One region of the Oceanobacillus sp. E9 genome, then DNA from elsewhere that is predicted to be linked to it. Evidence: riboswitches for the same ligand, from Rfam matches in the RefSeq annotation. Region 1 holds a riboswitch; each other region holds the start of a gene.

Evidence for each region. Region 1 has a riboswitch for thiamine pyrophosphate ahead of thiM (hydroxyethylthiazole kinase). Riboswitches for the same ligand answer to the same signal wherever they lie in the genome.
Region 2: it holds a riboswitch for thiamine pyrophosphate, as region 1 does, so the genes downstream of both, AQ616_RS11840 (lipoate--protein ligase family protein) here and thiM (hydroxyethylthiazole kinase) in region 1, are expected to answer to the same signal.
Region 3: it holds a riboswitch for thiamine pyrophosphate, as region 1 does, so the genes downstream of both, thiT (energy-coupled thiamine transporter ThiT) here and thiM (hydroxyethylthiazole kinase) in region 1, are expected to answer to the same signal.
Region 4: it holds a riboswitch for thiamine pyrophosphate, as region 1 does, so the genes downstream of both, thiW (energy coupling factor transporter S component ThiW) here and thiM (hydroxyethylthiazole kinase) in region 1, are expected to answer to the same signal.

What each region holds. Positions count from the first base shown of each region.
Region 1 is NZ_LSNA01000009.1:304,633-312,405, forward strand. Features, by position in the region: gene tsaD (tRNA (adenosine(37)-N6)-threonylcarbamoyltransferase complex transferase subunit TsaD) at 1-460, opposite strand, end outside; gene rimI (ribosomal protein S18-alanine N-acetyltransferase) at 457-906, opposite strand; gene tsaB (tRNA (adenosine(37)-N6)-threonylcarbamoyltransferase complex dimerization subunit type 1 TsaB) at 899-1,606, opposite strand; gene tsaE (tRNA (adenosine(37)-N6)-threonylcarbamoyltransferase complex ATPase subunit type 1 TsaE) at 1,617-2,066, opposite strand; gene thiL (thiamine-phosphate kinase) at 2,076-3,038, opposite strand; tRNA gene AQ616_RS17640 (tRNA-Asp) at 3,192-3,268, opposite strand; tRNA gene AQ616_RS17645 (tRNA-Met) at 3,340-3,416, opposite strand; rRNA gene rrf (5S ribosomal RNA) at 3,504-3,619, opposite strand; TPP riboswitch at 3,945-4,047, shown strand; gene thiM (hydroxyethylthiazole kinase) at 4,138-4,917, shown strand; gene AQ616_RS17660 (Lin0512 family protein) at 4,951-5,310, shown strand; gene tenA (thiaminase II) at 5,334-6,023, shown strand; gene AQ616_RS17670 (thiol-disulfide oxidoreductase DCC family protein) at 6,452-6,820, opposite strand; partial or broken gene AQ616_RS19350 (zinc-binding dehydrogenase) at 6,950-7,335, shown strand; partial or broken gene AQ616_RS19480 (ISL3 family transposase) at 7,501-7,665, opposite strand.
Region 2 is NZ_LSNA01000007.1:449,102-456,874, reverse strand. Features, by position in the region: gene AQ616_RS11875 (helix-turn-helix domain-containing protein) at 1-270, opposite strand, end outside; gene AQ616_RS11870 (hypothetical protein) at 572-769, shown strand; gene AQ616_RS11865 (HIT family protein) at 1,070-1,528, shown strand; gene AQ616_RS19940 (PP2C family serine/threonine-protein phosphatase) at 1,521-2,024, shown strand; gene AQ616_RS19935 (PP2C family serine/threonine-protein phosphatase) at 2,002-2,334, shown strand; gene AQ616_RS11855 (DUF4064 domain-containing protein) at 2,433-2,825, opposite strand; gene AQ616_RS20085 (hypothetical protein) at 3,279-3,401, shown strand; gene AQ616_RS11850 (protein kinase family protein) at 3,404-4,012, shown strand; gene lipA (lipoyl synthase) at 4,245-5,189, opposite strand; gene AQ616_RS11840 (lipoate--protein ligase family protein) at 5,182-6,003, opposite strand; TPP riboswitch at 6,312-6,421, opposite strand; gene AQ616_RS11835 (dicarboxylate/amino acid:cation symporter) at 6,528-7,760, opposite strand.
Region 3 is NZ_LSNA01000007.1:537,245-545,017, reverse strand. Features, by position in the region: gene AQ616_RS12245 (ArsA family ATPase) at 1-883, opposite strand, end outside; gene AQ616_RS12240 (cory-CC-star protein) at 904-1,161, opposite strand; gene AQ616_RS12235 (carbon starvation CstA family protein) at 1,265-2,998, opposite strand; gene AQ616_RS12230 (hypothetical protein) at 3,323-4,735, opposite strand; gene thiT (energy-coupled thiamine transporter ThiT) at 4,872-5,441, opposite strand; TPP riboswitch at 5,565-5,668, opposite strand; gene AQ616_RS12220 (M3 family oligoendopeptidase) at 5,727-7,505, opposite strand.
Region 4 is NZ_LSNA01000008.1:166,875-174,647, reverse strand. Features, by position in the region: gene thiE (thiamine phosphate synthase) at 1-471, opposite strand, end outside; gene thiM (hydroxyethylthiazole kinase) at 478-1,251, opposite strand; gene thiD (bifunctional hydroxymethylpyrimidine kinase/phosphomethylpyrimidine kinase) at 1,278-2,072, opposite strand; gene tenA (thiaminase II) at 2,065-2,751, opposite strand; gene thiW (energy coupling factor transporter S component ThiW) at 2,748-3,257, opposite strand; TPP riboswitch at 3,334-3,449, opposite strand; gene AQ616_RS14510 (LytTR family transcriptional regulator DNA-binding domain-containing protein) at 3,544-4,587, shown strand; gene AQ616_RS14505 (ABC transporter ATP-binding protein) at 4,699-5,547, shown strand; gene AQ616_RS14500 (ABC transporter permease subunit) at 5,544-6,245, shown strand; gene AQ616_RS14495 (DHA2 family efflux MFS transporter permease subunit) at 6,519-7,773, shown strand, end outside.

The sequences.
Region 1 (7,773 bases):
AATCACCATGTTCCTTCATTAGAACTAATTCTGTATGTCCCCCAGAAACAATAAGGGCTAACATTGGAAACTCAAATTCATGCGCTAAACGATTTGCATAGATATGACCAGCAATATGATGCACCCCAACTAATGGTTTCTTTTTAGCAAACGCTAATGCTTTCGCTGCATTCACACCTACTAATAAAGCTCCCACTAATCCAGGCCCCTCTGTAACTGCAATGGCATCTATATCTTTCCAAGTAACACCAGCTTCAGTAATTGCCTTTTCAAGCACAATTGTAATTTGTTCAACGTGATGTCTAGATGCAATTTCAGGCACAACTCCCCCGAAGCGTTTATGGCTTTCGATTTGAGATGCAACTACATTGGACATAATCTCTCTACCATTTTTTACTACAGAGGCTGCAGTCTCATCACAACTTGTCTCTATACCTAATATAATTGTATCTTTTTTCATTTTACATTCACCCACATCACTATGGCATCCTCATGATTATCCGTGTAATACCTTTTACGAATACCACCAGGAACTAAACCAAATTTTCTATATAAGGACTGTGCTGCTATGTTTGATGCACGCACTTCTAGTGAAAGACGTTCTACTCCTTTTGATATGGCAAGCTGCATCACATAACGAAATAACTTTTCACCTAGTTTATTTCTACGATAACTTGGTAAAATAGCAAAATTTGTTATTTGCGCATCATCTAAAACAATCCACGAACCAATATAACCAACTATTGTATGCTCTATTTCAACGACATAATAATACGCATGAGCATTTTCTATTAATTCTTGATAAAAAATATCCGTTGTCCAAGGTGTTTGAAAACATGCATTTTCTACATGTAAAACTTCAGGAATATCAGTAAGTTCCATTGGACGTATCGTAATATTATTCATTCGCTTGATGTTCCTTCTGACTTTTTTGCCAATTTGCTTCTGCTTCCGCTAAACGTAAATAATTAGGGACGAGCTCATGAATGGATTCCGATTCTATATTCATCCCTGCAAGACCTAAATGCGAAGCTTTTGGAAGATGATAGACAGATTCAGGGATAATTGCTAATTCCCCTAATTCCTCTTTAATTAATTCTTTAAATTCATGAATATCTGGACTCAAGAATACTACCTTTTCGCCCTGCTTTTTTAATTTATCAAGCATGGAAGTCATAAGTGAATTTTCTTCTTCGATTACTTTTTCAATTTTATTATCATTAAATTGATATCCACCAGTAAACACTAATCCTCTTCTCGCATCAAAGAAAGGACATATAATTCCGTTAAAGAACTTTCCTTGATATGCGAGTACCTCTAAACTGGAGACACCTACTACTGGTATTTGTAATGCCCAAGCCATCGTCTTTGCAGTAGATAGGCCTATTCTTACTCCAGTGTATGACCCGGGACCTTTTGCTACTATAATTCGATCAAGATCTTCTGGTTGTATAGATACTTGATGCATAAGACTTTCAACAGCAGGCATTAAACGAACGGAATGATTCTTCGTGAGATTAGTTGTAAGTTCTGCGATTATCTCTCCATTCTTTAATAATGCCACACCTAATACTTGATTGGAAGTATCGATTGCAAGTATATTCATACATAAACTCCTAACCGTGTAATTCGTTTACTACTTGTTCAAAATGAGACCCTCGAGGATACAAATCAATTTCACGAATATCTTCATTATCCGTGTACTGAATAGATATATCTAAACGATTCTCGGGTAAGAATGGCTCAATAAACCCTGCCCACTCAACTACAGAGACTCCATTCCCATGAAAATATTCATCAAAGCCAATATCTTCAAGTGAATCCTCCAAACGATAGACATCCATATGATATAAAGGCATTTTCCCACGATATTCTTTCACGATTGTAAACGTAGGACTCGTAATATGACGCTTCACTTCTAGTCCAGAAGCAATTCCTTTCGTAAACGTTGTTTTACCAGCACCTAGCTGACCTTCTAACGTAATAACATCACCAGGATGCAACAACTTTGCTATTCTCTGGCCGAGAGTTTTAGTCTCTTCGGGAGAATGAAGCTGTATTTTCATTTAATTCACCTACTTCAAATGCGTATATCCGCTTTTTTTAAGCACTTTACGCACATCATTATCTTCTATATAAACAGGATGCTTGTTTTCTTCTATAACATTACCAATTATCGTTAATTGGGTGTTTGTCTGCTCAGCAGCTTTTTTTACTACATCCCAATCGTACTTAGCGACTGTGCCGAGAAGTTCAAAATCTTCGCCACCAGATAATTTCCACTGATACTGTTGCTCATACGTAAATTGATTAAAAGAACGTGAAACTGGTATGTCATTTTCACTTAGAACTATAGACACATTAGAGGCTTCTGCAATTTCACTTGCCTCATTAGCAATCCCATCACTAACATCATTTAAAGATACTCTTTCCAGACTTTCTAGAGCTTGCGCAAAAGCCACTCTCGGTTCTGGTTTTCGATGTCGACCTATATAAAAATCTTGATCAATATATCTGTTGTTTTCATTGGTCAGGATATGAAACCCTGCCTGAGAGTCCCCTAACGTGCCCGTAACAAAAACAATGTCTCCTTCTTTAGCATGCTGACGACATCGAGCTTTATTTGTGTTGGTATATCCAATTACTGTAATAGAGATTGTTAATTGTTTACCTGAAACGGTGTCTCCACCAATAATATCCATATGATATTTCGACGCTAAATCATCCATACCTAAATATATCTGGGACAGCTCCTCTTGAATCCAATTCTTTGGTATAACGATAGAAACTAAATAGAAACTAGGTGAAGCTCCCATTGCTGCTAAGTCACTTATATTGGCTCCTAATGCACGATAACCTATATGATATGGTTCCATTGTAGAACGAGAAAAATGTACATCCTCTACAAAGGTATCTACTGCCGTAACAATATCCATCGAACTTCGAAAAACCGCGGCGTCATCTCCAATTCCTTTTAACAGAGAAGACTGTTGATAAAACTTCGGCTTAATCGAATTTATAAAAGAAAACTCATCCATTTAAAATCACCATTCTTTGTATTCACTACCAACTATCATAGCAAAAACAAAAGAAAAAAGAAAAAAATTGGACGACTAAATTATGTCTACAAACTAAAAAAACACAGGTTTCAATTAAAACCATGTGTTCTACAACTTCTAATATAATTTTCATGGCGGTCCGGACGGGACTCGAACCCGCGACCTCCTGCGTGACAGGCAGGCATTCTAACCAACTGAACTACCGGACCAACTTTTTACTTATGTATGGCATCCAGTATTTCAGTGAATCTGGATCTTACTATAGTAATATTAAATAATTTGGTTGCGGGGGCAGGATTTGAACCTGCGACCTTTGGGTTATGAGCCCAACGAGCTACCAGACTGCTCCACCCCGCGATATGACTTATGATATGGAAAATATGGTCATACACTTCTATGTGTTATACTCACATATTATATCCAATCTAAGGATAAATTATCCTTGCCTGGCGGCGTCCTACTCTTGCAGGGGTAAAACCCCAACTACCATTGGCGCTGAAAAGCTTAACTTCTGTGTTCGGCATGGGAACAGGTGTGACCTTCTAGCTATCGCTACCAGACAATCCTTAAAAACAAGGACAAGTAATATTATATCCATATAACTATAAAAAAGCAATACCTTTTTAAAATTTTTTTATATTTTTTTATTTCATCGTTTGTTTTTATGAAAAAACAGCTTGTAAACGTTGAAATGAAGCTCTAGTATTGCAAAACAAATTACTTCTTCTAGATTACTTTATAGTCGACTACTTCCAAAGCCAAGTCATTGCTATAAAACTGTCACTAAAATATTCGTTGTATTAAACTTAGTAATTACGGAAATTGACTCATATGAATAATTTTACTTTTAAGAAAAAATGAAATAAGATATAGGTAGAATAAATAAAAATCCACTAGGGGTGCCATTTGGCTGAGATAAGATTCATTTCTTAATCCCTTTGAACCTGAACTGGTTAATACCAGCGTAGGAAAGTGGAGTTGGCGAGTTATACCTATTCTTTAGCTGTATACACAACCACTCCATTTTCGGGGTGGTTTTTTTGTTCTTCATTCTAATTTTTAGAGAGGAGATTTTTTGATGGATACTATTACAAAAATTAAAGAAGATAAGCCGTTTATTTTTAATATTACCAATGAAGTTGCGATTAATTTTGCTGCTAATGGTTTAATCGCAATCGGAGCGTCACCTGCGATGTCCCATACTCCAAGAGAGGCAAAAAACTATGGAGAAATTGCCGACGCAGTAGTGCTGAATCTTGGGACATTAACGGAAGAACGTGGAGAAGCAATGTTAAAGGCTGGAATAGCAGCAAACGAAAATGGGGTTCCTGTTATTCTTGATCCCATTGCAGTTGGAGGCACAGATTTTCGGACGGAAATCATTGATGACATACTTACAACGGTAAAGCTAGCCGTAATACGTGCTAATGCAGGGGAAATAGCTGTGTTGGCTGGTAAGCTAGAAAAAGCAAAAGGGCCAGATTCCATTATTCAAGAAAACGATCCAGAAATAGCAAAAACAGTCGCTAAAAAATATGATACGGTTGTCATTTCAACTGGAAAAGTTGACGTTGTGACCGATGGTGAGCGAACTGCGTTATGTAAAAACGGGCATGAAATGCTACAAAACATTACGGCTAGTGGATGTTTACTTTCATCTTTTGTTGGACCTTTTGTAAGCGTAGTTGATGATTTTTATAAAGCAGGTATATATGCTGTAACAAGTTATGGCATTGCAGCTGAATTAGCAATGGCAAAAGCAGCGGGGCCTGGAACATTTATTCCAGCCTTACTCGACGAGTTGTATTTTCTATCGGATGAAAAAGTAGAAAAATACAAACAAGTTCAAGAACTATAAGGATATATTTCATTATGGAAAGAGGGAAAGCAAATGGAAAATCTTCTATTTATCGAGACAGGGACAGGAGTAGATGTACATGGACAAGATGTGAATATTGCATCAGAACGAGCAGTAATGCATGCAATCCATACCAATTCTATGCCAGGAATGAAGAAAATTCTACCAGATGGTGATTTAGATAAGATGAAGGTACATGTAAAACTGGGCATCCCATTGGATCAGGAAAAATTGGATCACTACAGAATAAAACAATTAATTCCTTATGGCACAGTCACTGTTGAGGTCTTGCCTGGAGGCATGGCAACAACTAGTGGGATTTTTCTGGAAGATCAGCAGGATAAAAACGATTTAATGTATATTGTTAATGCTGTTGTAGAAGTAGGCTATTAAACAAAAATTAAGGAGGATTCTCTATGCGTTTTTCAGAGTCATTGCGAGAGGCAACGAAAGAGAGTTGGGAGTTAAGTTTAAATCATCCATTTGTACAGGGTATTGTAAGTGGTGATTTGCCACTAGAAACATTCAAAAATTATATTCTGCAGGATATCTATTATTTGAAGCATTACGGCAAGGTGCATGCTTTTGCGGCTGCCCATTCAGATGACTTTCATGTTGCTGCTAAACTGGCTGAAAAAGCAAAGAAGACAGCTGAAGCAGAGTTAACGGTGCATAAGGAGCATGCAGAAATTTTACAGATTACAGATGCGGAAATCGAGAATTTTAAACCAGCACCAACTGCCTACGCGTATACATCACATTTGTACCGTGCGTCGTTGTCCGGAAGTTTAGCTCAAATTGTAGCCGCAATGCTGCCATGCTACTGGTTATATGCGGATATTGGTTTGACCTACAGGGATGCGAAACCAAAAGAGAAAATTTATCAAAACTGGTTGAACACCTATGGGAGTGATTGGTTCCAGGAATCCACACAGGAAATGATTGACCTGCTCGATACATTAGCTGAACAAGCAGGAGAAACAGAGAAGGAAAAAATCAAAACACAATTTATTATCGCGAAAGAATATGAGCTTGCATTCTGGGAAATGTCCTATACGTTTGAAACATGGCTTTCGGAAAAAGCAACAAATCTAGCATCCTTTTAAATAGAGGATTTTTAATAATAAGTGAACTACTTATAACTTGTGGTTAATATAATCAACCCATAACAGCTTCGTGTAAAATGTAAGTTACCAGACAAACAATTCATTGGAAGGCTGGTATCTTACGTTTATGATCTAAATGCATCCTCTTATTGCTTTATTTAGTGATGTAAATAAAGCAATAAGGAGGTAGCTTGTTTTTTATTGATTACATTTTCCCCTTACCCCAACAATTATTTTAGAGCCAGTTTAGTTGACTAACAAAGAGCCCATGCCGTATGCTTCATAAAGCACGTTTTTCAGACCGAAAAAAATAGGTGAAGAAACTTGTAGAGCGGATGATAAAGAGAAGGCTGTGGAAGCGAGAAAGATATATAAAATAACCAGGATCTTTTTTTACATGTTCTGTCACTACCTTTCTTTTTTGCCAGTCACAGCTTATTATAAGGCACTCTTCCAAACCATTTATAACGGCGAGTTGAAATAAAACGGTATGCAGGATCACCAATTTTTTGTGCGAACGGTAAATAAAGCAATAAAGCTAAAGGGATAGTGGCTGGTAGTAAAGAAAGAATCTTGCGGACGGTATTAAATCCTGTCAGAATTCGTTTATCTTTGGTATACATATAGATTTCGTCATACATATTTTTATAGTTATTGGCTCTCTCTTTTATTGAATCACTTAATTCCTGAACAGGGTACCAGAAAATGGTGTTATTCCAGTCCAGACTTTTCAGTACTGCCTTCACTGTCCTACATAAAGGGCATTCAGCATCGAAAAATACAATATGTTTATTCAAACGATTTTTCTCCCTTCTGTTTCAGATGTCTTTTCTAGTTTAAATTGTTTTCCATCATTTGTTGATTTGTATATATTCCCTTAATAACTTCAATATAAATACATTTCCTTTTACTTCTTCTGAGTAAACCATGTACTGTTTTATAAATCAGATCATCTTACTGAGTAAATAATGGAAGTCAATGTTGGTTCTATTGATTCTATTTTAGATGTAGTGGGCGATGTATTGTTCTTCACTTCCCTTTAAGTATTGAAAAAAGGCGGGAAGTTTTGTACATCTGATTTTGCTGGTGGTCAAAAGACAGAACTCGACTTTAGAACCATGTACATAAAACATATTATCCTGTATGGCTCTGTTTTAGGTACAAGACCAAATTTCAACGAATGCTAGAAGAAATTTCAAAGGGAAAAGTTAACCTAGTTATTGATCGTACATTTCCTTTGGAAAAAGCAAGAGAAGCCCAGTCGTATTTTAAAGAAGCGGGGAAAATTGTTTACTTACTGAGGAATAAATAGATGAAAAGGTTAACCAGAATAAATTTGGTTGATCTTTTTTATTTTTTTAGTAAATAATTAGCCTATTTGTATTCTTATAACGGAATATATTAGCCTAAAGATAACATGAAACCAAAGACTTACACAAAACAACTCGAATTTGAGTCGCCAAGTAAAGGGGGGTTACTTTAGCGTTCGATAATCATGTACCTTGTTTGTCCAATCACCACACTGCGGACAGCGATGAGAGGTTCTCTCCAACTCCCACCTAATGTAATAAATACCTTCTCTTACTTCTGTATCTAATATATTTCCTTCTTCCAACCCAGGTAATGTTATGTTAGAATCCAATTGCACGCATCTCCTTTTTGGTTTGTTTAGTGGCTTAAACAATGATAACAAAAATAGGAGATTGCGTGTTTTTTATTGATTAAATTTTTCCCTTACCCCAACAACCAA
Region 2 (7,773 bases), on a different contig from region 1:
AGACTGAACGGTATAAAATGATTCTTGTAATGCGATATTTTCTTTTTCATACAAAGATACCTTCTCTTCTCCCAATAAATCTTGAACAGAGGTATGAAGAACTTCGGATAATCTTTGTAAATGTGATAATGTTGGCTTTCGTCTGCCATTTATAATTCTAGAAATAGTAGATACATTAATGTTTGAGCTTTTTGCAAGTTGCCTCATTGACATGCCTTCTTTGTCTAATATATATCTCAATCGTTCTCCAGTTAAATATTTATCACTCATTGTATTCTCCTACCTAATATAATTTCATTGCTTAATATACAAGTGTGTTGACAAATTGTCAACACACTTAAACATATTTTTATTTTAGTATAGAGATATTAAGTATAAAAGAAGAGTTCGTTAAAAATTTATAAATACAAATTTAGGAGATACTTTCGAATTGATGAAATAAGAAATTGATTTAAAATTCTCTTCAGAATCATATTCCGTAAAACCTAGTGTGCTCTATATACATTTTATTTATAAATCTATGTTTCTACCTACATAAAAAAGGGAATATATTTATAAGAGGTGGTAAACAATGGTGGACAATAATAATGAACGCAAAGACGAAAAATCAAAAAGGAATATAGAAAACCGTACTGCTCTAGATGAATTTGAAAACCAAAAATTTGCCGATGACGTCCCAATGGAAGACTTAAAAATCGAATTAAAAGATGAGAAGAAAAAGACCAAATCAAAAGACGATTCACAAAGTCAACGTAAACATGAAAAGTAAAGCATTCTCTCGGAATGCTTTACTTTTCATGTTTACGTATGTTCGACAAATCTCTCTAAATAATACCATCCATTTGATGCTTTTCTAAATCTCTATTCGTCATAATTATTACACCTAATTATCTTTTTCAAAGTTATAATTATCTCTCAATTATAGATCCCCTACTTCCTATATTATTTCTTTCATTTAACACGAACATAAGTATTAGATTTTTATTTTGACAAATAATTTCGAATTATTATTTCCTTATCAGTATTTTTATTATATAATCATAAAAATTACTTAAGGAGGAGATACAATATGATCGAAAAAGATTGCTTTATTTGCCAAAAACACAAAGGCGACATTTCTGCATCTAAATTTAAAATATATGAAAATAATTATGTTTATGTAGGACATATCGATAACAATAATCAGCAAAGTTACCTAGGATATATAATGATAGATTTGAAGAGGCATATTCCAACTTTAGGAAATATGAATGTAGAAGAATCAAAAGCTTTTGGATTAATAATTGCTTCTGTTAGCAAAGCTTTAATGGAGTGCGAGAATGCGGAACATGTTTATGCAATTGTTTCTGGTGATAATGTTCCTCATTTACACATACATATTATTCCTCGTTATCTTCATACACCAAAGAAATTTTGGGGACCTAGCGGCGTACAAGATTGGCCAGAAGCTCCAAGAGGCAATACCCAAGAAATACTGGAAATCTGTAATCGCTTAAAATCGTATTTGGAGAATTCTACTTATGAATAATTGTATTAGTTGGGTTGGTAGTGCTCAAACTTTTATAGATGAACCAAGCGTAGTTCAATATAAACATATAAACTTAGGTCGGCTTGGAGGAAATTCTAAAACCGGTCAAAATAAAAATGAAGATGGTTGTTTAATATGGTGGAGCCTTGAACAAAATTGGGAATTCATCATGCTCCTGGATGCACATAGCAGTGATGATAGTGCTAAACTTATCACCCATTATATAATGGAAGCAAGATTCGATTTTTTAAGGATTTTGGAATTACCAGTTCAGCAAAGTTTTCAATTAATAAAAGAAAAATTACTTCATATTTTTAATTCCAACACTTTCCTAACTGACTGCAAAAACATTAAGGGTGAATCATCCTGTTTAATCGTCTTGAGAAAGGAAAAATACATTTGGTGGTTTTCAGTGGGAGACTGTCTATTATACTACTTCCATCCTGATTTAATTCGATTAGGACAATTTTCAATTGAATCAAAGACAGTTTTTTGAATGGATTGGACAAATGAACACATTTAATCAAGAAGTCCCTTGTTATAGCACTGGCGTTCGAGAACTAAGAAAAGGAGAAAACCATATCTTTCTCTGTACAGATGGCTTGATAGAATGTCCTCATGCACCCTTTGCACACCCGGAAAGAATTTTTAATTTGTTTTCAGAATCTGCACAGCAGGATACAGAAATAATTCTTTCTATGTTAGAAACCTTACAATCAAAAGAGGTCAAAGATAGTACGACCATCATTTCTTGGAAAGTATTAAATTCTAAAAATGTATCGATGCCGAGTGATGAATTAAACTAAACCTCATTCTTGCTAGCAGTTGATTTCAGTTGTTGTAGATTCATATAGCACCACCCAAAGCAATTATTTGTCTCATTATTACATCTCCTCAACCTATATTATACTGCAATTTTATCTTTCGGTTTTCTAACAAAACACATAATTGCTGCAACGATATACAGTAAAGTATGAATACCAAATCCTGTAAAAATAAACATACCTGTTATACAGCTAGCTGAAATAAACAATATACCGGATAACTTACTATTTACTTTCAATTTTAGAACACCTATTAATCCCAATATAAAACTAATTAAATACATAACTGCCGGAAGCCATAATAGATGTAGAAAAATAGAAAAGATTATAGGTAAATCTCCATGATGGACAGCAGATGTACCCTCTCTTAGATTCACATTAATTATAAGTGCAAAAATCCCAAGAAAAATTACAAATCCTGCATCGACACAAACTGCAATTGTACTCAAAATCTTTTCAATAGATCGATTCACTCATTTCTCTCCTTTCATTCATCCGTGTATTTTTGTTAACTCTTTTTACTCGTAACCATAGCCCACAGTAAATCAACACCTATCATAGTTAGATGTATCTCGTAAAAGGCTTTTAGTAATTATAATATTATTAGTCATATGAATACTTTCTTGTGAATAGTATAATTTATCCAAACACATACTGCCAAATATTCTAAGAATGAGATTCGAGTTTTACATTATATGATGCTAAATGCTTGCTTATAAAAGAACAAGCTTATATAATATATTCAAATATCATTTAAATTAATCCCAAAGGGGAGTAGCATAATAGCAGCTGTCGTCATTACAGGAGGAATCCTCGGCACTGCTGGCAACTTTTTATTAAGTTGCTTGCGAGACCTTTGCTCAATTTAGTGGGCAAAGGTCTCTTTTTATGGACTTATTGCCACACTTTTAAAAGGAGGTAATTATATGTCTAAACTCACAAAATTATTAAAATCAAAAGTGGTAAAAGAAGGAATGAAACAAGCTCAGAAACACGCTCTACCATTAATTAAGAAGAAACTAGCAAAAAGGAAAGGTAAGTTTAAATAATAATGAATTCATCTCAATACAACTTCTATGTCTCTACCGTTTCATTTTCAAATAAAAATAATCAAGTAAAAGTACTGAAACATCACCCTGATTTGCAGGTTTATGGGACGGGAAGAAGTGCTGTTGTATTTAAAGTGAACGGAGAGCATAGAGTCATTAAAATATTTTATCCACCTTTTGAAAAAACAGCTATTCAAGAAAAAAATAACTATGAAAAACTAAAAGGCAGTAGTTATTATCCAACCATTTATGAGTCTGGACCCAACTATTTGGTAATGGATTTGATTGAGGGAAAAACTTTTTTTGAATGCTTGGCGGAAGGAATTTTATTAAAATCAGACTATGTACACCAAGTTGACAATGGATTACAATATGCAAGGGACGTTGGTTTAAATCCATCCGATATTCATTTACACAATTTGATTGTCACAAAAGAAGGTACGATTAAAATTATTGATGTTGCTCGTTTTTCTCAGGAAAAACAATGCACTCAATGGCAAGATTTAAAAAATGGATATGAAAAATACTATCATCGAACTTATTTTCCTACTAAAATTCCAAAATGGATAATGAATAGCGTTTCCAAACTATATCGGCTTCGTAATAAATAGTCTATTTAATAATAGGTTAAGACAAAAGGGTTTACTCAAAAGATAAATTCGAATGATTAGTTTAAACCAGAGATATACTCCGCTTATCTAACTAGTGACTGGTGAGATTCTGATTGCTCATAACACCTGGTAGACTTTCACCCCACATAAAGTATATTTCTACCGCTAAATCTTATTATCATTCTTCTTTTGAGCAACCCGTTTTACTTTGTCTATGCCCTACTTATGGTACTCAGAAATTAAAATCCAGTTGAGTGTTTTCTTGCTTCTCTACACCTTTCATATATTTAATTCTTCGTTGAGCTGCTGCGTTAGATACTTGTTCATCCGCATGGTATGAGGAACGAACTAGTGGACCAGCTTCACAATGGGAAAAGCCTTTTTCTAAGGCAATATTTTTCAGTTCTTCAAATTCATCTGGGTGATAGTAACGCACTACCTCTAGATGTTTTTTCGTTGGCTGTAAATATTGGCCAAGTGTAACAATATCCACATTATGATTTAATAAATCATCCATTGCTTGAATAATCTCTTCTTTTTCTTCTCCTAGACCAACCATTATACTAGATTTTGTCGGTGTTTTTGGAGCTATTTCTTTTACACGTCGGAGTAACTCTAATGAACGGTCATACGTAGCCCTAGCTCGCACCCTCTTGGTAAGTCTTCGAACGGTCTCAATATTATGATTAAAAATATCTGGTCCACTATCCATTAATGTATGGAGACTTTCATAATCTCCTTTCATATCAGAAGGCAAAATTTCAATAGTACAACCTGGATTTTTTCTACGAATAGCTCGGACAGTTTCTGCAAATACTGCTGCACCGCCATCATTCAAATCATCTCGAGCGACTGCTGTTACTACCACATGTTTTAAACCCATTACGGTGACAGAATCAGCCACACGTTCTGGTTCTCCCCAATCCAGCTCATTCGGCAGCCCTGTTTTTACTGCACAGAATCGGCATCCCCTTGTACACGTATCTCCTAAAATCATAAATGTAGCTGTTTTTCTTTCGCTCCAGCATTCATGTAAGTTTGGACAGCGTGCCTCTTCACAAACTGTATTTAACCGATTATCACGCATCAGCTTTTTTAAGTTTCGATAAGATTTGTTTGTATTAATTCTTGTTTTTAACCAATCTGGCTTTCGTACATGAGTTTGTTGATTAGACATGTGAAACAGCTCCTTTTATATTACTCTTCGAATATTTAGCTTCGGCAATCTGATACACTTCTTTCCACTGTTCTTCTGTCAACGTTATTGGCTCTAATTCGATATTTAAAATTTCTGAAAAACCTTGTTGAAAAGCATCTCTTACCACTTTATAGGATTGCTTTTCTCCTAACTCCTTATTAATAGTAGTCGCTCTTTCATAAAATCCTTGTCTCTTTCTTTTTTTTATTTGATCTGTTGGAAATTGTAATAAATCAAATAGCATCTCCACATTCATAGATATAGGGATTGATCCATGTTGAAGTAGTATTCCTTTTTTCCTTATTTGTGCGTTCCCTGAAATTTTCTTTCCATTTGCAAGCAATTCATAAAATGCGGGTTGCTCAAAACAAATCGTGCTTCGATTTTTAGAGATTGGTTCATGTGCATAATCTACTTCAATCCCCAGCAATTGATAGGCTCTTAATATACCTTTTGATAAATCGTAATATGCTTGACGAATAGATGATGCAACTCTCTCATGCCTTTCTGAAATGACAATACTGTATGTCAATTCATCATCATGCAGGACAGCACTTCCACCGGTCATTCTTCTTACCAATTGACATTGATGCTTTTTAATACCTTCAAGATCAATTTTACCATCTACTTTCTGAAAATATCCTATAGAGAGTGTCGGTTCATTCCATCGATAAAATCGCAAAGTTGGTGGAATTTCACCTTTTTGATGCCAATGCAACAAAGCTTCGTCTAGTGCCATATTAATCGCTGCATCTTGTGGAGTGTTTTCTACGAAAGCCCATTTTTCTCGCAAAGATTTTTCCTCCTTAGCGAACTTTTTCACTTTAAGTGTGGGTTTAAAAGGGTGGATGAAAAGGACCGAGAAGATCGAGGCGGCGTAGCTTTGAGTACCGGAACGTATGCAGTTAATACGTGAGGAACTAAAGCAAGCCAACGAGCTTCCACAGGATGTGGTGATTTCTGCGTTGTCCACAGGACGTGGGCGATCTTAGCAGAAGTTCCCCCCTGATCTGTGTTATTTTCACCAGACTCTTTGAACAACCTCTTTGAAACAAACAAAAAGACCACATTCATCATGAGAGAATGTAGTCAATATACTTATGCCTATTGACCACACTTCCTCACGCAGGCATTATCCTGTTCGAGTATAAAGGGTCTAAACAATCCAATGTTCATCTCAGCTATTTACCATAGCTCCCCTAGTGTGAAAAAAATTCTATTTAAATGTCATTTACTAACAACCCAAGCTTACCAATAATGGAATATAATGTAAAGATACTTTTTTACTCCGTTTATTTAGCAAGGACCCTTAAAAGTCTAGGTCAGATTTTCACTCTTCTCCATCCAATCTTTTCCTTCAATTTGTCTGGTTACTAACATACTTGATACGGTATCACCAGTAACATTAACCATCGTTGCAGGCGGATCAACCACTACTCCAATGGCAGTTATGATTGGTAATGCTTCCATTGGTAAACCATACAGTGTGATTATCATCATTTCTCCCATAAATCCGCCACCTGGAATTCCACTCATCACAATTCCAGACAACAAGCATATTCCAATAGCAGTTAGGAAAGTATCAAATCCCGAGAAATCCATATTGAATACGCCAAAGACAAATGCAATTTTAAGCATTGCAGATAAACACGATCCATCCATATGAATCGTTGCCCCTAAAGGAAGTACCGTTTCACGAACATCCTTTGGAACACCAATACGTTTAGCCGCTTGTAAGTTTACAGGTAAAGCAGCGATACTACTTCCAGTACCAAGTGAAGTTGCTGCCGGAGCTAAGATATTTTTCCAAAAACGAGTAACTCCCTTCTTACCACCAGCAAGAAATGCATATAAGGTAAAGCCAATTGCAAAATATAATACGGAAACTGGGTAATAAATGATAATTGCTTTCGCATAATCTCCAATTAATTCCGCTCCAAATTCTCCAACAAGTGCTGCAAAGTACGCTCCAAGACCAATTGGGGCATAGTACATCACGAGTTTTATGATTTTCATAAACACTTCAGAAGCACTAGTTAGAAATGTAGCGAATGGTCTACCCTTCTCCCCAGTTAAACCAGTCGCTACACCAATCAATACAGAAAAAACAATTAGTGCTAACATATTGTCTCGGGAAAATAAATCAACAAAATCTGGTACTGTAAACGTATTAACCAATTGTTCCGATAAGCTTTGTTCTTCCACATTTTCTGGTGTATCTAAGGGAATATTTACACCAGAACCCGGTTCAAAAATAACAGTAGCAACTAACATAAATACAGATGCAATTATTCCTGTAACAACAAAAACCGTAATCATAGAGCCCAAAATCTTCCCAAGACGTTTCATACTATCCATACCAGCAATCGCTGATGATATGGTAAAGAAAACTAAAGGTATAACAATCATAAATAACAAATTAATAAATAAATCCCCAAGTGGTTTAATAATAGTAGCTTCTTCACCAAATAAAATCCCTATAATACTCCCAATAATGATTGATGCCAGTAAAATAATAGGAAATCGATATGCTTTTAATTTTTCTTTCATGTATCTCACCTTC
Region 3 (7,773 bases), on a different contig from region 1:
TTATATCTTCGGTAAATAATGGGATTGTAACTTTATTTTGGCTTTGAAAATACTCATTGATTAAATCCATATACTGTTGTTCATGTTCTTTTCTTCTTTTATAAAACGAGCCATCTACATTTTCAGGTAATACTTTATTTATAATTACAGTATCAACAAGAAGATGGTATCGCCCTAACAAAGCAATTGCTTTTTTGGTTTCCAATATAGGAAGTCTTTCAGGATTTAATACGAATAGAAAACCTGTTTGTTGTTGATCAAGTAAGATTTCCCTTGCTTTAGAAAAGCGAAGCTGTCTTTCGTGTAGAACATCGTATATCGGATCTTCTACAGCTGCTCCGTCATTTAGTAGTTGTGAATAATTATCGTTTGTTTTCTTACGCTTTTTTAATAATCCCTCTATCCATATCCCCATTAATTCCGGTAGAGTTAACAAGCGAATTGTATGTCCAGTTGGAGCAGTATCAAATATTAGTTTATCAAACTGATTCCCTTCCTCCAAAATGATTGAAATCAATTTATCAAATAAAGCTGCTTCGTCGGCACCAGGAGAAGCTTTTGCAGTATCCAACTGTCGGTTAACCTCGTCAATCATTCCGACATGCACCACACCTTGAATATTTTCCTTCACGGATCGAATATAAAAATCGGTCTCTATTTCAGGATCAATTTCTAAGCCATAAAGAGAATCAGCTAATTTTTTTATTTTCCCACCTATTGTTGTTTGAAATATATCACCCACATTATGTGCAGGGTCGGTTGATATAAGTAATGTCTTATTGCCCTCCTTTGCTAATTTCCAAGCAATTGCAGCAGCAGAACTTGACTTACCTACTCCACCCTTACCTCCAACAAAAATAATCCGTTTATGTAATACTTCCATCCCAAATCCCCTCTCTTCTATTAGCAACAACGAATACCACTTAATGGAGATTTATCCATTCCCATTCGCAAATGCCAATCATGAAAATCTTCGATAATATACGGGTACAACTCTAACGTATAGTAGTAAACTGGGTTCGGGATTCCAAGCATTTCAGAATAAAGTAATAATAAGAAGAAATCATCTTCATTTCGTAATTCTCTAGCCACTTCTTGCCGATGTGGCAAACTAATGACTTCCTCGTAATAATAGATTAGTTTCTTGATTTTTTCCAACATCAATTATGAACGCTCCTTTCTTCTACAGCGAATATGAAAATACTGCCTCAAACCAGCACAACATGTATTTATTGTTCCAGTTATTGAGACAGTATCATCAACGTTATTCTCTATCGAATGGATCATCTTGTTTTTTCGTTAATTCATGAAAGGCGGTGAAAGCAATCCAAATTGCAAATACAAAAATAATTGCTCCTAATACAAACAATAACATATTAGATCCAGTTCCAAACCAAGACCATTCAAAGAATACTTGTTGGAACATCGCAAATAAGGTCATAAATATAACGAAAATCATCGGAATAAGTGTAACGAGATAGTTACTTCCTCTACGTTTTAACCAAATAGAAATAAGGAATAAACTTATTGCTGCTAGGAGTTGATTTGCAGTACCAAACAATGGCCATATGAGATAACCACCAGACCCAAATCCATTCGGTCCCTCTGGAATCAATACTAGAGCTGTACTGGATAATACTGCAACCGAGGTAGCAACATGTGTTTTTGTTAATGGCTTAATATTATATTCAATACCTAACTCTGCAATAATATAACGCATAAGACGTACGGATGTATCTAATGTTGTTGCTGCAAAGCTAACAACTATGATGGAAACTATTGTTGTAGCTATATCAGTCGGAATCCATAAACCCTGCGCTAAATTAGCTGCACCTTCTACAAAATTACCTAGTCCTATCGCATTTGCGTCTGAAAATGATGCGTATGCTTGAGAAAATGCATCTGTATTTGCAAATAACGTCCCAACTGCAAGTATAGATACAAGAGCGAGTACTCCCTCACCTACAGCACCAAAGTATCCTACAAATCTTGCATCCGTTTCTTTATTTAATTGTTTCGATGATGTTCCTGATGACACTAATCCATGAAAACCAGAGATAGCTCCACAAGCTATGGTGATAAATAGTAATGGCAATAGACTTTTATCTGGACTCTCATTAATAGCTGGTGCTGAAATACTAGGATTTGTGAAGATGAGTCCTAAATAGAGAATGCCTAATCCTACTACCAACTGATGCGAATTAATAAAATCTCTTGGTTGTAGTAATTTCCATACCGGCAATGTCGAAGCAATATAAACATAAACCATTAAAATGACAATCCAAATTAAAAATGCTGTTGATACACTTCCTAATCCAAACAACCCAGCTCCATCTTCTCCACCCATAAAACGCACAAGATCAATTTGTAAAAAGTCAAATCTACTTGCTAAAATTGCTGTTAAATACATAATTGCAAGCGCAACAAGTGAAGGGATTAACATTTTTTTACTTCGTTTATAAGCAGCGTATCCAATCCAAATTGCTAAAGGGATTTGAATGAATACTGGCAAAACACTAGATGGATAACTAATAAATAAATTTGAAATTACCCATGCAAAAACTGCATTTACCATCAAAACTAATATTAATATAATAAATAAAAATAATAGCTTTCCTCTTCTACCAATTAACTTATCTGCGATAGTACCGACGGAGTATCCTTTATTTCTAACAGATAATGCTAATGTTCCAAAATCGTGAACTCCTGCAGCAAACACCGTACCTAAAACTACCCATAAAAAAGCAGGTAACCATCCCCAGTAGATTGCAATTGCGGGCCCAAGTATTGGAGCAGCACCTGCTACAGAGGTAAAATGATGTCCCCAAAGAACAAATTTATTGGTCGGAACATAATCCACACCGTCCTTATAACGATGTGCAGGAGTGACATAGTTTGGATCTAATCGAAAAATCTTTTCCGCTACAAACTTAGAATAATAACGATAACCCAATATAAAAATAACAATACCGATTAGAGCAATAACAATAGCATTCAATTGCATACCTCCTCTTAAAAATATATTTGTATCAACTTATGTGTAAGCGCTTTTATTTAGTACAACCTAACTACTCTGAATCTATTTTTTATGTACTATCTTTTTTACAATTTAAAAATTGAATACTTTTCGTCATCAATTATCATCACCTCCTTTATTATATTATTAGAATTATTCTAACATATTCGACAAATTTGTATAACCTATTTTTAATTAATTTCAATTAAAAAATGCCCTCACACGTTCTGTAACCTCCAATTATTATTGAAATTGAAGTCTACGAAACAAGTAAAGGCATCGTAATTTGATTGTCTTATCACAGTTCTAAAGAAAGATAACTCCTACGATTGTTGCTATAATTAATCCGACTATTACAGGAATGAAATTCTTTCTAACCAAATCCATTACAGATACTCCACAAAAACCTGCTATTGCAATTAATGATGACCAAGCAACAATGGTGCCGCCACCCGTCCATATAGCTCCTAATTGACCAATACTTGCTAGTGTAGCAGCATCTACTCCACTTGTCTGAAGAGAAGCAGCTAATGCTCCCGTTAAGGGCAATCCTGAAAAACCAGAACCGTCTAAACCAGTAATAATTCCAATGATTAACACACTGAAAGCAACTAAAAATGAGCTTTCTGGTAGATATTGTTGAATGGAAGCAACAATATCAAATAATAATGCAGGCCCTTCTTCTACACCTAATATTTTGCCTGAGAACTCGGGACTACCAAGAAAGAAAAAGCCAGCGATAGGTATAACTGGCCCCATAGCTTTAAAAGCAAATACAAAACCATTAGTAATATGACTTCCTACATAGTCTAGTGCGTTTTGTTTTCCAAACGCTACTGTTGAGAGCAATAACAATATTACTGCAACTCCACCAACAAATGCAGCTCCATCACCACCTACTAATTCTGTATTCGCAATAAACTTACCATACATCATATACACGACTACAGCCAACAAAGCAATTGGTACAATAACTGCAAATAGTTTACTCCATGTTTGTAACTGTTTCGTTTTAGGATGGTGTACAGAATGCTCCGATTGCTGCAGCTGTTCTAATTCTCTTTCATTTTCCGGATCATTTTTTGAACGAATATGTTTGCGATAGAGTGTGTATGCAATTACGATTGCAACTCCACCAGCAACTAATGAGAGGATAAGTGAACGATCTGCAACGATACTTGTATCTATATTTGCTGCAGTTGCCGATAGGTTTGGAGCAACTTGGACGATATAATCAGATGATAATGCCATGCCTTGACCGGCAATTGCAATTGCAACTGCAGCTACCATTGCCGGTAACCCCGCACTAATTGCAGCAGGTACCAATAATGCACAAATTAACGGTACCGCTGGAGTCGGCCAAAAGAATAATGAAATTACATAGGTTACCCCTATTAATACAAAAAATGATACGTGCCCATTTACCATTACTCTTTGTATTGGCTGTATCATTCGCACATCTGCTCCGAGGTCTTTTAATGAATGTAATAAGGCAAGCATAAACGTAATAATCAAGAATATACTGAATAACTCTTGTGCTGCAACTAGATTAGCATGAAAGATGGCTGTAAATCCTGAAACAATACTGCCATTAAATACCCATGATAATATGAAAGTTCCTAATAAGGTCGGCAGTACAATCCCTTTTCGAAAAATCATTGTGATGATAATTACGAGTGTAAACAACCCATAAATGAAATGCGCTAGAGTTAATGTCATCCTACATTCTTCCTCTCTTTGAATGTACTATAGCCTATGCAAAGAGAAGTGTTTTCGCTACTGTAACTATCTTTCACTTAATAATAAAAGCCTGAGAACTTTTGGTCCTCAGACTTTGTTTGTGTGAGCAAATTGCCTACTTTGATTGAAGTAATGTTTTTGGTTGTTTATGGAATAAAAAGAATACAGCTAAAGCACTCAGTATAAAAGAAGGTAACATATACGAGCCATTATACAGAAGAGAATATAACCACGCTGGTTGTCCTTCTACTGCAGATCCAAAGAATACAATCCCTGCAATATAATGTGCAATAAAACGTGCAAATGAACCGATAAATACCCCTAGAGTAATTAAAAATAAGTATGATTTGATCTTATTTTCTCGAACATTTTTTTGTACTGCTTTTGCTACAACTCCTGCTAAACCAATAACTGTAAATGCGATTGCGTAATCTATGAATCCTTGTAATGGCACCATTACATATGCAGTCCCTACAGCAATTTGTAACATTCCCCATAGAAATCCTGATAATAAGCCACCTTTTAGTCCCCACCGAAACGCAACAATGAATATTGGAATCATCGCAAAATCAATAGAGCCGCCTTGTGGCCATAATTTTATTTGTAACGGAATTAAATCTAGTAAAAGTGCAAGCGCCGTAAATACAGCAACCTCGACTAAAAATAATGTCTTTATTTTTGTCATTATCTACTCTCCCCTTTAAGGTCAGAAACCGTTTTTTCACACAACAAAAAAGTAATGCCAAAGGGAAGCTTCTTGATGGGACTGCATTATACAGCCTTTGCTCCGCTCACACATTACTACTAACCATCAAAAAGACTACAATCCCTACGCTAGTATTAACTATCAGGTTCAAAGGGTCAGAACAATCATTGTCCACTCTCAGCCATATGGCTCCCCTTGCAGGCTTTTCTATTTACTTTTTTGCTATATTTTATTGTACGTTAAACTGGTTATTTATACAATAGTTTATAATTGAAGAAATGTCTCAACATCTTCCACACATAAGGAGATTGCCTCTTCCCAAAATCCATCTTTAGTTAAATCAACATGTAAATGTTTTTGTGCTAATTCTTCTACAGACATTCTTCCGGTATCCCTCAGTAAAGCTATATAATCATCTTCAAAACTTCCACCTTTTTCTTGGGCATGTTTATAGATTCCGAGACTAAATAAGTACCCAAATGTATACGGGAAATTATAAAAAGGTACTCCAGTTATATGAAAATGCATTTTTGAAGCCCAGAAGTTTGGATCATATTCATCCAATCTATCGCAGTACGCTTCTTTCTGTGCTTCTACCATCAATTGATTTAAGCGGTCTACCGATACCATTCCTTTTTTTCTTTCTTCATAAAAACGCGTCTCAAACAAAAATCGGGCATGTATATTCATAAAAAATGCAATACTACGCTGAATTTTCACTTCGAGTTGGGATCGCTTTTCTTCCTTTGTTGCCGCAGATTGTACAGATGCATCTGCAACAATCATTTCCGCAAAAGTAGAAGCAGTTTCAGCTACATTCATTGCATATCTTTGATTCAATCCATTAACATCATTCATTACATGTTGGTGATAAGCATGTCCGAGTTCATGAGCCAACGTCGCGATATTAGAAGACGTTCCAGAATAAGTCATAAAAATTCTTGTTTGTTCACTGTTTGGAAAGCTTGTACAAAATCCACCAGGACGTTTTCCTGGTCGATCTTCTGCTTCTATCCAATTTTTTTCAAAAGCCATTTGAGCAAAGTCTGCCATTTTAGGACTAAATTTCGCAAAATGATTAACGATAAATGCTGCACCATCTGAATAACTTTTCTTTTCTTCTTTTTTTCCAATTGGAGCACCAATATCATAAACACTTAATTTATCCAGTTCTAATAATTCAGCTTTCCTGTCTAAGTACTTTACAAAATGATGTTTATTTCTTTCTATTGCGCCCCACATCGCATCAAGAGTTTCTTGCTTCATACGATTTTTTTCTAATGGTTCTTTTAAAACGTTATCCCATCCATAATGCTTATAGGTTTGTAGTCGAAATCCTGCCAGATGATTTAATGTTTGGCTGATTAAATCTGCGTCTTTTTTCCACGCTTTAGACATTTGATCGAATACATACTTTCTGTTTTTACGATCTGGATGATTTGCTTTATTTGCAGCCTGTCCAACGGAGTACGCTTTTATTTCTCCATCTTCCTCAAGTTCAACGTTCATCTTCCCAACAATAGTTCCATACATTTGATTCCATGCATGATATCCATCAACGGAAAGGTCATTTTTTAACATTTCCACTTCTTTCGATAATTGTTTCTGTGCTTTGTCTCTTTTTTCTCTTAACACAAAGTCTAATTCTTTTAATTCAGGTGTGCTTATTAATTCTTCCCATTCTTTCTCTGGAACTCCAGCTACTTTTTGATCAATTAATGTGATTAATCCTTCCATCTCTGCCAATAAATCACTGCGCTCTGCAACAAGAAGATTGGCTTGCTCATCTTTTACGTCTTGAGCGCTTAGACAACTAACAAAAGCAGATGCTTCACGAAATTCTTTTTGTAACTTCTCCAAATTTATAAAAAGTTTAGCCCATTCATCTAAATTAATAGATGACAGATTGATGTGGGTAACTTGTTGTGATAATAAAGTTATATCTTCTCTTATCTGTTGAACATGCTCCCGATATTCCTTAGAATCGCTTCCTCCTGGGAAGATCGTATCTAAATCCCAGACTGGTGTGAGTGTAACTGACATCAAATCTCTCCTTCATTTTAGAAAAATCTTTTATCTTCTTATTATAACGAAAGTTTTGAAAATAAACACTAAAAGAGGTTGGAACCAACAAAGTAATTGATCAAAAAAGAACTATTAACTGCGAGAAATATACTCGCTGACTGCGGGCGATAAGTAAGCGCCACCTTATGCTAGAATGAGAGGGCAACTCTCTTAGTCTTTTCTCATAGCAGTCTACTTATATTCCTTTAGCTTTTTAACAATCGTTCGCCTTTTAAGTTAAACTTTG
Region 4 (7,773 bases), on a different contig from region 1:
TTTTAAATTTTGAATCCATTCAAGACCAACCGCTTTTTTAGCATCTTCTTTTGTATTTGTTGCAAATATTGGACCAGCTCCAATGTAATCGACTATTTCTAATGGACTATGATTCAACTCTTTATTCGTTGATATGGACAATCCAATTATCTTATTTGGGAATTGTTTCCGCACAAATTCTACAGGTTGATCATCCTGACCGACATGAATACCATCTGCATCCAATTGTTTTGCTAAATCAACATCGTCATTAATAATGAAAGGGATCTGAAAATCATGGCAAATAGCTTTTAAATCTTTTGCAAGTTCAACTTTTGCAGCGCCTTTTAAAGAATGCTTACCTTTCTCACGGAATTGAAAAGCAGTAATTCCCGCAGCTGCTGCCTCTTGTAAAATCTCTCGTGGGTCTCTATGGCAATTTTGACTTCCCATAATAAAATACTTCCGAAGCATATTTTTTTGGAATTTCATAAGCATTTATTCTCCTTTCGTAAGGTCTTGTGGCATTTTTGAAAGAGAATCAATGAATACAGGTAAAAAACTGCCTGGACCACGAACACTTTCTTGATTAGCTGCATACGAAGCTGAAAGTCCATAGAACGAAACCGCTGTAATTAATTGGTCTTTCAATGGTGCTTTTGTGGTTAAACATGCTGCAATAATCGAACCTAATAAACAACCAGAACCGGTTATGGTTGATAGGTAATGATGTCCTGTACCATTATGAATCAAATGATTATCCACATAAATAACATCTGTTTCTCCGGTAACAATAACGGCAGTGTTATATTTTCGACTTACTTTTTGCGCGATTTCATCTAAATTACCGTCACCAACGGAGTCAACTCCCTTTGCTTCGAGTGTGATATCAACTAGACTTGCTAGTTCACCACCATTTCCTTTTATCACAGTGGGACGAACTTCCTCTAAAATTTTATCAATAGCTTTTCGTCTAAAAGAAGTGGCAGCAACTCCGACAGGGTCTAATAATACAGGAATATTATGTTCATTTGCTGTTTTTCCAGCAGCTATCATAGATTCCAATTCAATGGAAGTTAACGTACCGATGTTAATTAAAACGGCATTTGAAATTGCGGCAATTTGTTCTGCTTCTTCTATCGCTTTTGCCATTATTGGCGAACCGCCGAATGAAAGTAACCCATTAGCTGAGAAGTTCATTACTACTTGATTGGTTAGGTGATGCACAAGTGGTTTAGTATCACGAACTTGTTTAATAATATCGACTTGCATATATCTCCCTCTCCTTATTTTCTCCTTTATCTTTCCCGAATTGCCCAGTGATTTGTCGGTCCATTCCCATAACCGAGCTCAAACGATTTGGATATTGCAGCAGTAACAAAGTCTTTTGATTTCTGAACTGCCTCTACCATGGAGTACCCCTTAGCGAGATAACTAGTTATAGCAGCAGAATAAGTGCAACCCGTACCGTGAGTGTTTTTTGTATTAATTCGTTTAGCTGAAAATGTATGAATCGCAGATCCATCATATAGAAAGTCTACTGCCTCTGCTTTCATATGGCCCCCTTTTATTAATGCGGCATCCGCATTGAAATGATCAACGATATGTTTTGCCGCATCTTTCATGTCTTCTAATGTTTCAATAGAATGACCAGTAATAAATTCTGCTTCTGGAATATTAGGAGTCACTAGTGCGGTTTGGGGGAGCAAATATTCTCTTAAAAATGATCGGGCCTCTGTATCTATTAGCGAGTCACCGCTTGTTGCAACCATAACTGGGTCCATAACATAAGGTGCATCCATTTTCTCAATTTTTTTGGAGATTATTTCCATCATTTGTTTATTGGCAATCATTCCCGTTTTAAGGGCATGAATAGGCATATCCTTTATTATAACTTCAAGTTGATCTTCAATCATATTGATTGGCATATGATGGACGGAAGTTACACCAGTAGTATTTTGAGCTACTACGGAAGTAATGACAGACATGCCGTATGTTTGAAGTTCTTGAAATGTTTTTAAATCTGCTTGTATTCCAGCTCCACCACTAGGGTCTGTGCCGGCAATCGTTAATGCACATGATACATTATTCATTATTTATATCCTCCTTCAATGACGGCCACTCCTCAGTAGACATAGCCATTTCCCAAAATAAGTATTCTAATTGACAACTCTTTCGGAAAGCAATTTTCATACTTGCTTTTTCTTTTTCTGAAGCATGTCTCGCATGTTCATCAAGTCGTTCACACATTTCCTCAACATCTTGTTTGGTATTTGCATAACATTGAATCCATATTTGAAATGGGTGATTATCCGATACTTGCCACGTTTCATTTAGATATTTTCCGATCTCATAATACGTCCAAGGGCATGGCAAAAGCGCACTAATTGCTTCACCTGTAGTTCCTGTTTGGGCATGATACATCATATGTTTAACATAATGATCTCCTGTTGGAGGTAATGGCTGTCCTTGTAAGTCTTCGTAGTTTACATTAATATACTCACAGAAACACAGATGGGCTTGGATTTCGTCATGTAATGAAAACTGCATTAGAGCACTAAAGTAAGCGATGTCGTTACGATGATTTGCATTACCAATAGCTGAGCCGATAGTTTTCATAAATCCATTTAAATAAGCATAATCCGCTTGAACATAGTGACGAACTGCATCTACGGATAGTATTCCCTTTCCTATCCCTTCTACAAACGGGTGATTTTTTATAAGTGTAAAAATATCTTCGTTTTCTAATTTTAGTTCTTCTGAGAATTTCATGAGTAATCTCTCCTCTGAGTGTGTGAGAGTTCTGGTTTCACTTTATGAACTCGAGATAAAATAAACCAACCTATGGACGCTCCTGAAACACTACTAATGATGAATGCTGGTAGAAATGCAAGCGCACCAACACTCGATCCCATTAAAAAGTTAGCAAAAGGAACAGCAAGAAAAGAACCAATAATCCCGGTTCCAAGTATTTCTCCTGTAACTGCTAAACGATGATGCCGCCATTTTTGATAAAGTACCCCTGCAAAAAATGCGCCTACCATACCTCCTGGAAAAGCTAGTAATGTTCCTAAACCTAAGAGATTTCGAAGTAAACCGATCATTAAAGCAACTCCAACAGCAGGTCCTGGACCAAGTAACACTGCTGACATAACATTTACTGCATGTTGTACAGGATACGCTCTTGCGACACCAGCAGGGAACCATAATAACTGTGAACCAATCGTTCCAATGGCAACAAGTACTGCCATCAATGTTAATACACGGGTGTTTTTCACTTTATCTCTCCTTTCAAAAACAAAAAACCAAGTCCGAATAAGGGACCTGGTTTTGGTATACTGAGAATGTAATCATCAAAATTATTGACTACTTCCCTACGCTGGTATTAACCAGATCAGGTCCATAAGAGTCGGAAAGTAGGTGCTTTCCTCTCAGCCCACACATCTCATTGGGCACCCCTAGTAGTTGCTTTTCGTATTTATTTACTTCATATTAACTGTAACAAAATAAATAAATTCTGTCATCTGTGTACATAAAATTGGGATTCAAAGGAGATTGAGATAGATGCTTCAATTGAAAGAAATAGAATATCGACATGGGGACCACATATTGTTTTCGACGTTTAATTTAACAATTCAAAAAGGGGAAGTTGTTGCTATTCATTCCTCTTTAAATGTCCGTCAAATGTTAATCAAAATGATTGTTGGAGATAAAAAAATCATTAACGGTAGTATCGAATTAAATGGAAATAAATTAGAAGATAAAGTGGAATATTTTCAAGCATTAGGGCTTCAATTATTGAGTAACTCCCTTTACGAACGGATGAATATAAAAGAGTATTTTCGATTTATTGAAAAATTATATCAAACGAATGTCAACCATCAAGAATTGATTGAAAAGCTACAATTGTATGAAGTGAAGGATAAACGAATTAGCAAATTAACAGAGTCTGAACAAAGGCGAGTTCATTATGGGAAAATAATTATTCAAGATACAAGTATTATTCTTTTTGAGGAGCCAGATTTAAATGTTGACCTAGAGACGAAACGAGTATTGGTTCATGTTTTAAAACATCTTCAGAAGAATAATAAAGGTGTATTAATATTGACATCTAATATGGAAAGCGCAATTACATTAGCAGAAAGTGTATATCGACTTAATGAGGATGGGTTACAAACGGTTGAAATAAAAACAGAAGAAAATGATGAAAAGCAAGAGGAGGTAGACAAGGCTTCAGAAGAAGGATTAGATAAGCAAGATTTTTCTTTTCAGCTAAATAAAATACCATCGAAAGTTAATGACAAGATAGTACTACTTGATCCTCCGGAGATTGATTATATTGAAAGCGATGAGGGTCAAGCGGTAGTACACATGAAGGGGTCATCCTTTCGAACAGCGTTTACACTTCGCCAATTAGAAGAAAAATTAGAACATCAGGGATTCTTTCGATGTCATCGATCTTATATTGTAAATTTGCAAAAAGTACGTGAAGTAATTACATGGACGAGAAATAGTTACAGTCTTGTTTTACAGGATAAAGAAAAAACTCAAGTACCATTATCGAAAACAAAGATGGTTGATTTAAAGCAAATTTTAGGGGTCGATTAAGCTCCGTTTAACCGATTATTTACTCCATTCATCGGAAATTTAGTGCGAAGACCTTGATATAACAGTATTCTGAAGATGCAAATGAAAATTAGATTTTCAGGAGGTAATAACATGACTTCAGTCATTGAAGTAAGTCATTTAGAAAAAGTTTATCAAAATAAGCAGGCACTAAACGATGTGAATTTTCAAGTCGAAAAAGGGGAAACATTTGGATTTTTAGGTCCGAGTGGTTCAGGAAAAACAACAACAATAAAAATATTAACTGGACAATTAACACATACTTCTGGAATAGCAAAAGTATTTGGGATTCCAGTTCAACAATTAAAATCGCCAGCTCAACGTAAACGATTTGGAGTTGTTACAGATAATAGCGGCTTATATAACCGTCTCACTATCTATGATAATCTAAAAACGTACGCGCAGTTATATGATGTACAAGAGAACCGTATTAATGAAGTATTAGAGATGGTACGGTTACAAAATGAAACAAAGCAACAAGTAGCCAAGTTATCAAAAGGTATGACACAACGTGTACTCTTAGCAAGAGCATTACTCCATAAACCTGAAATATTATTTTTGGATGAGCCAACCTCAGCATTAGATCCAGTGAACTCTAAGCACATTCATGAAGGATTAAAGGAATTGAATAAGCAAGGTACAACAGTATTTTTAACAACACATGATATGGAAGAAGCAGATCATTTATGTCATCGTGTAGCGTTTTTGAATAAAGGTTCTGTGCAGTTATTGGATAGCCCTAAAAATTTGAAGAAGCAATATCGTGAAGAGAAAGTGTTACTAGAATTAAGGGATGGGAGAGAATTGGAATTACCATTAGAACCTTCCGTTGCTAATGACATTCAACGATATATTTCAGAAGATCGTGTAGAAACTATCCGCACAAAAGAACCAACATTAGGGGATATTTTTGTAGAAGTAACTGGGAGGGAACTAGTATGACTTTTTCTGTAAAACGTTTTATGGCAATTTTTCAAAAAGATTTAAAGGACTTATATCGTAATTTATATGTCTCTTCAACGATTATCTTACCACTTGTATTTGCACTTATATACGGAAGGATGGATGTTGTTCCATTAGAGATTCATATATTTATCATTAGCATTTCTTTATCGATGGTAGGTGCATTCCTTCAATGTGCAATCATTGCGGAAGAAAAGGAAAAGAATACACTTCGTGGTTTAATGCTTTCTCCTGCTACAATTACTGAGATACTAGCAGGGAAAAGTGCTGTAACAGTAGTAATCACATTATTAATTACGTATATCTCTATGTTAATTTCAGGATTTTCACCTTCTAATGTTTTACCAGTAGTATTAGGTGTTGTACTATCACTTATTTTCTTTATTACACTAGGGACTTGGTTAGGGTTAATTACTCGTTCCGTTTTAGAAGCTTCCATCTATATTTTACCGGTGATGTTTATATTTGGAATGGCTAATATGTTTATTGGATTCGCAGACGACTACCCTATTCTACGAGTGTTAGAGTATACACCTACAATTCAGTTATTCGAAATAGCGAGTATAACCAATGGAACTTTTGCAAATTACTGGCAACCATTTGCAATTATTGGGGCGTGGATAGTGGTGGGTACTGGATTAACAGTATTGTCCTTTAAGAAACGAATGATGGATTAATATAATTCCCAAGTTTTATTAAAAAACCAATAATGAACCAGAATATAAATGTTAATGGTCTGCAATGGAAATCACAGCGTTTTATTCGCCTTTTGTACCAAATATTAGAGTCCTCCGTTTGCTTAAGAATCGGAGGACTCTTCAAGCTGTTGTCTTGGGAAATTGAGTCTATCTATAAAAAACTTAAAAAAATTATTATAGATTCTTTACGGGTTTTCGTTTAATCTATAAGAAGTGTTTTAATTTTTGTGTTTTTTAAAGGGGGGCATCATCATGAATCAAATCCATCGACCAACCGTAGTAGCACTATTGTTAGCAGGATCTTTTATTGCAATTTTAAATCAAACGTTAATGATAACAGCAATTCCTCCTATAATTATAGAAATGGGTATTACGGCAAATAGTGCGCAATGGCTAACAACGGTTTTTATGCTTGTAAATGGAATCATGATACCAGTAAGTGCGTTTTTAATTGAACGGTTTACAACGAGACAATTATTTATGTCAGCAATGGGGATCTTTGCTATCGGTACATTAGTGGCAGGTCTATCTCCTGTTTTTGAGATGTTATTAGTTGGGAGAGTCATTCAATCTATTGGTGCAGGAGTCATGCTACCACTTATGACGACGGTATTCCTACTAATTTTTCCGATTAACCGCCGAGGTTCTGTAATGGGTTTAATTGGTTTAGTTATTTCTTTTGCTCCAGCTATTGGGCCAGCTTTATCAGGGTGGGTAACAGGACATTTTTCTTGGAGATATTTGTTCTTTATTATCTTTCCAATTGCTGTCATTGATATGATTGTAGCTTATTTTGCTTTGAAAAATGTAACAGAGGTAAAAAAGACAAAGCTCGATGTCTTATCTATTATTCTATCGTCGTTTGGGTTTGGTGGAATTCTCTACGGTGTGACCAATGCAGGAAATTATGGTTGGGGAGCTCCAATCACGCTGATAACATTAGCTATTGGAATTATTTCATTAATGTTATTTATTTTCAGGCAGTTAAAACTAACACATCCAATGCTAGAGTTCCGTGTGTTCAAATACGCTATTTTTCCTTTTAGTGTATTTATTGGTTCAATAACATTTATGGGACTCATTGGTACAGAGACATTAATTCCTTTATTTATGCAGAACATGCGTGAATTTAGCGCATTTCAAGCAGGAATGGCAATGTTACCAGGAGCGTTAGTTACAGGACTTCTTGCCCCAGTAATTGGTAGAATGTTTGATCGACACGGTGGGAAATGGATTGTTCTTCCAGGTGTCGTTATTATTACCCTAGCTACTGTTCCATTTATTTTTATAGATACAGAAACGACGTTTGTCTTTATAACCATTTTGTACGCTATTCGTATGTTTGGCTTAGCATTAATTATGATGCCGATTCAGACTGCTGCACTTAATCAGTTGCCTAATGAATTAATACCTCATGGAGCGGCAATGGATGGTACGATGCGTATGACAGCAGCTTCTGTTGGTACTGCGGTTTTAGTTTCTGTTATGACTTCTGTAGAGTCTATGG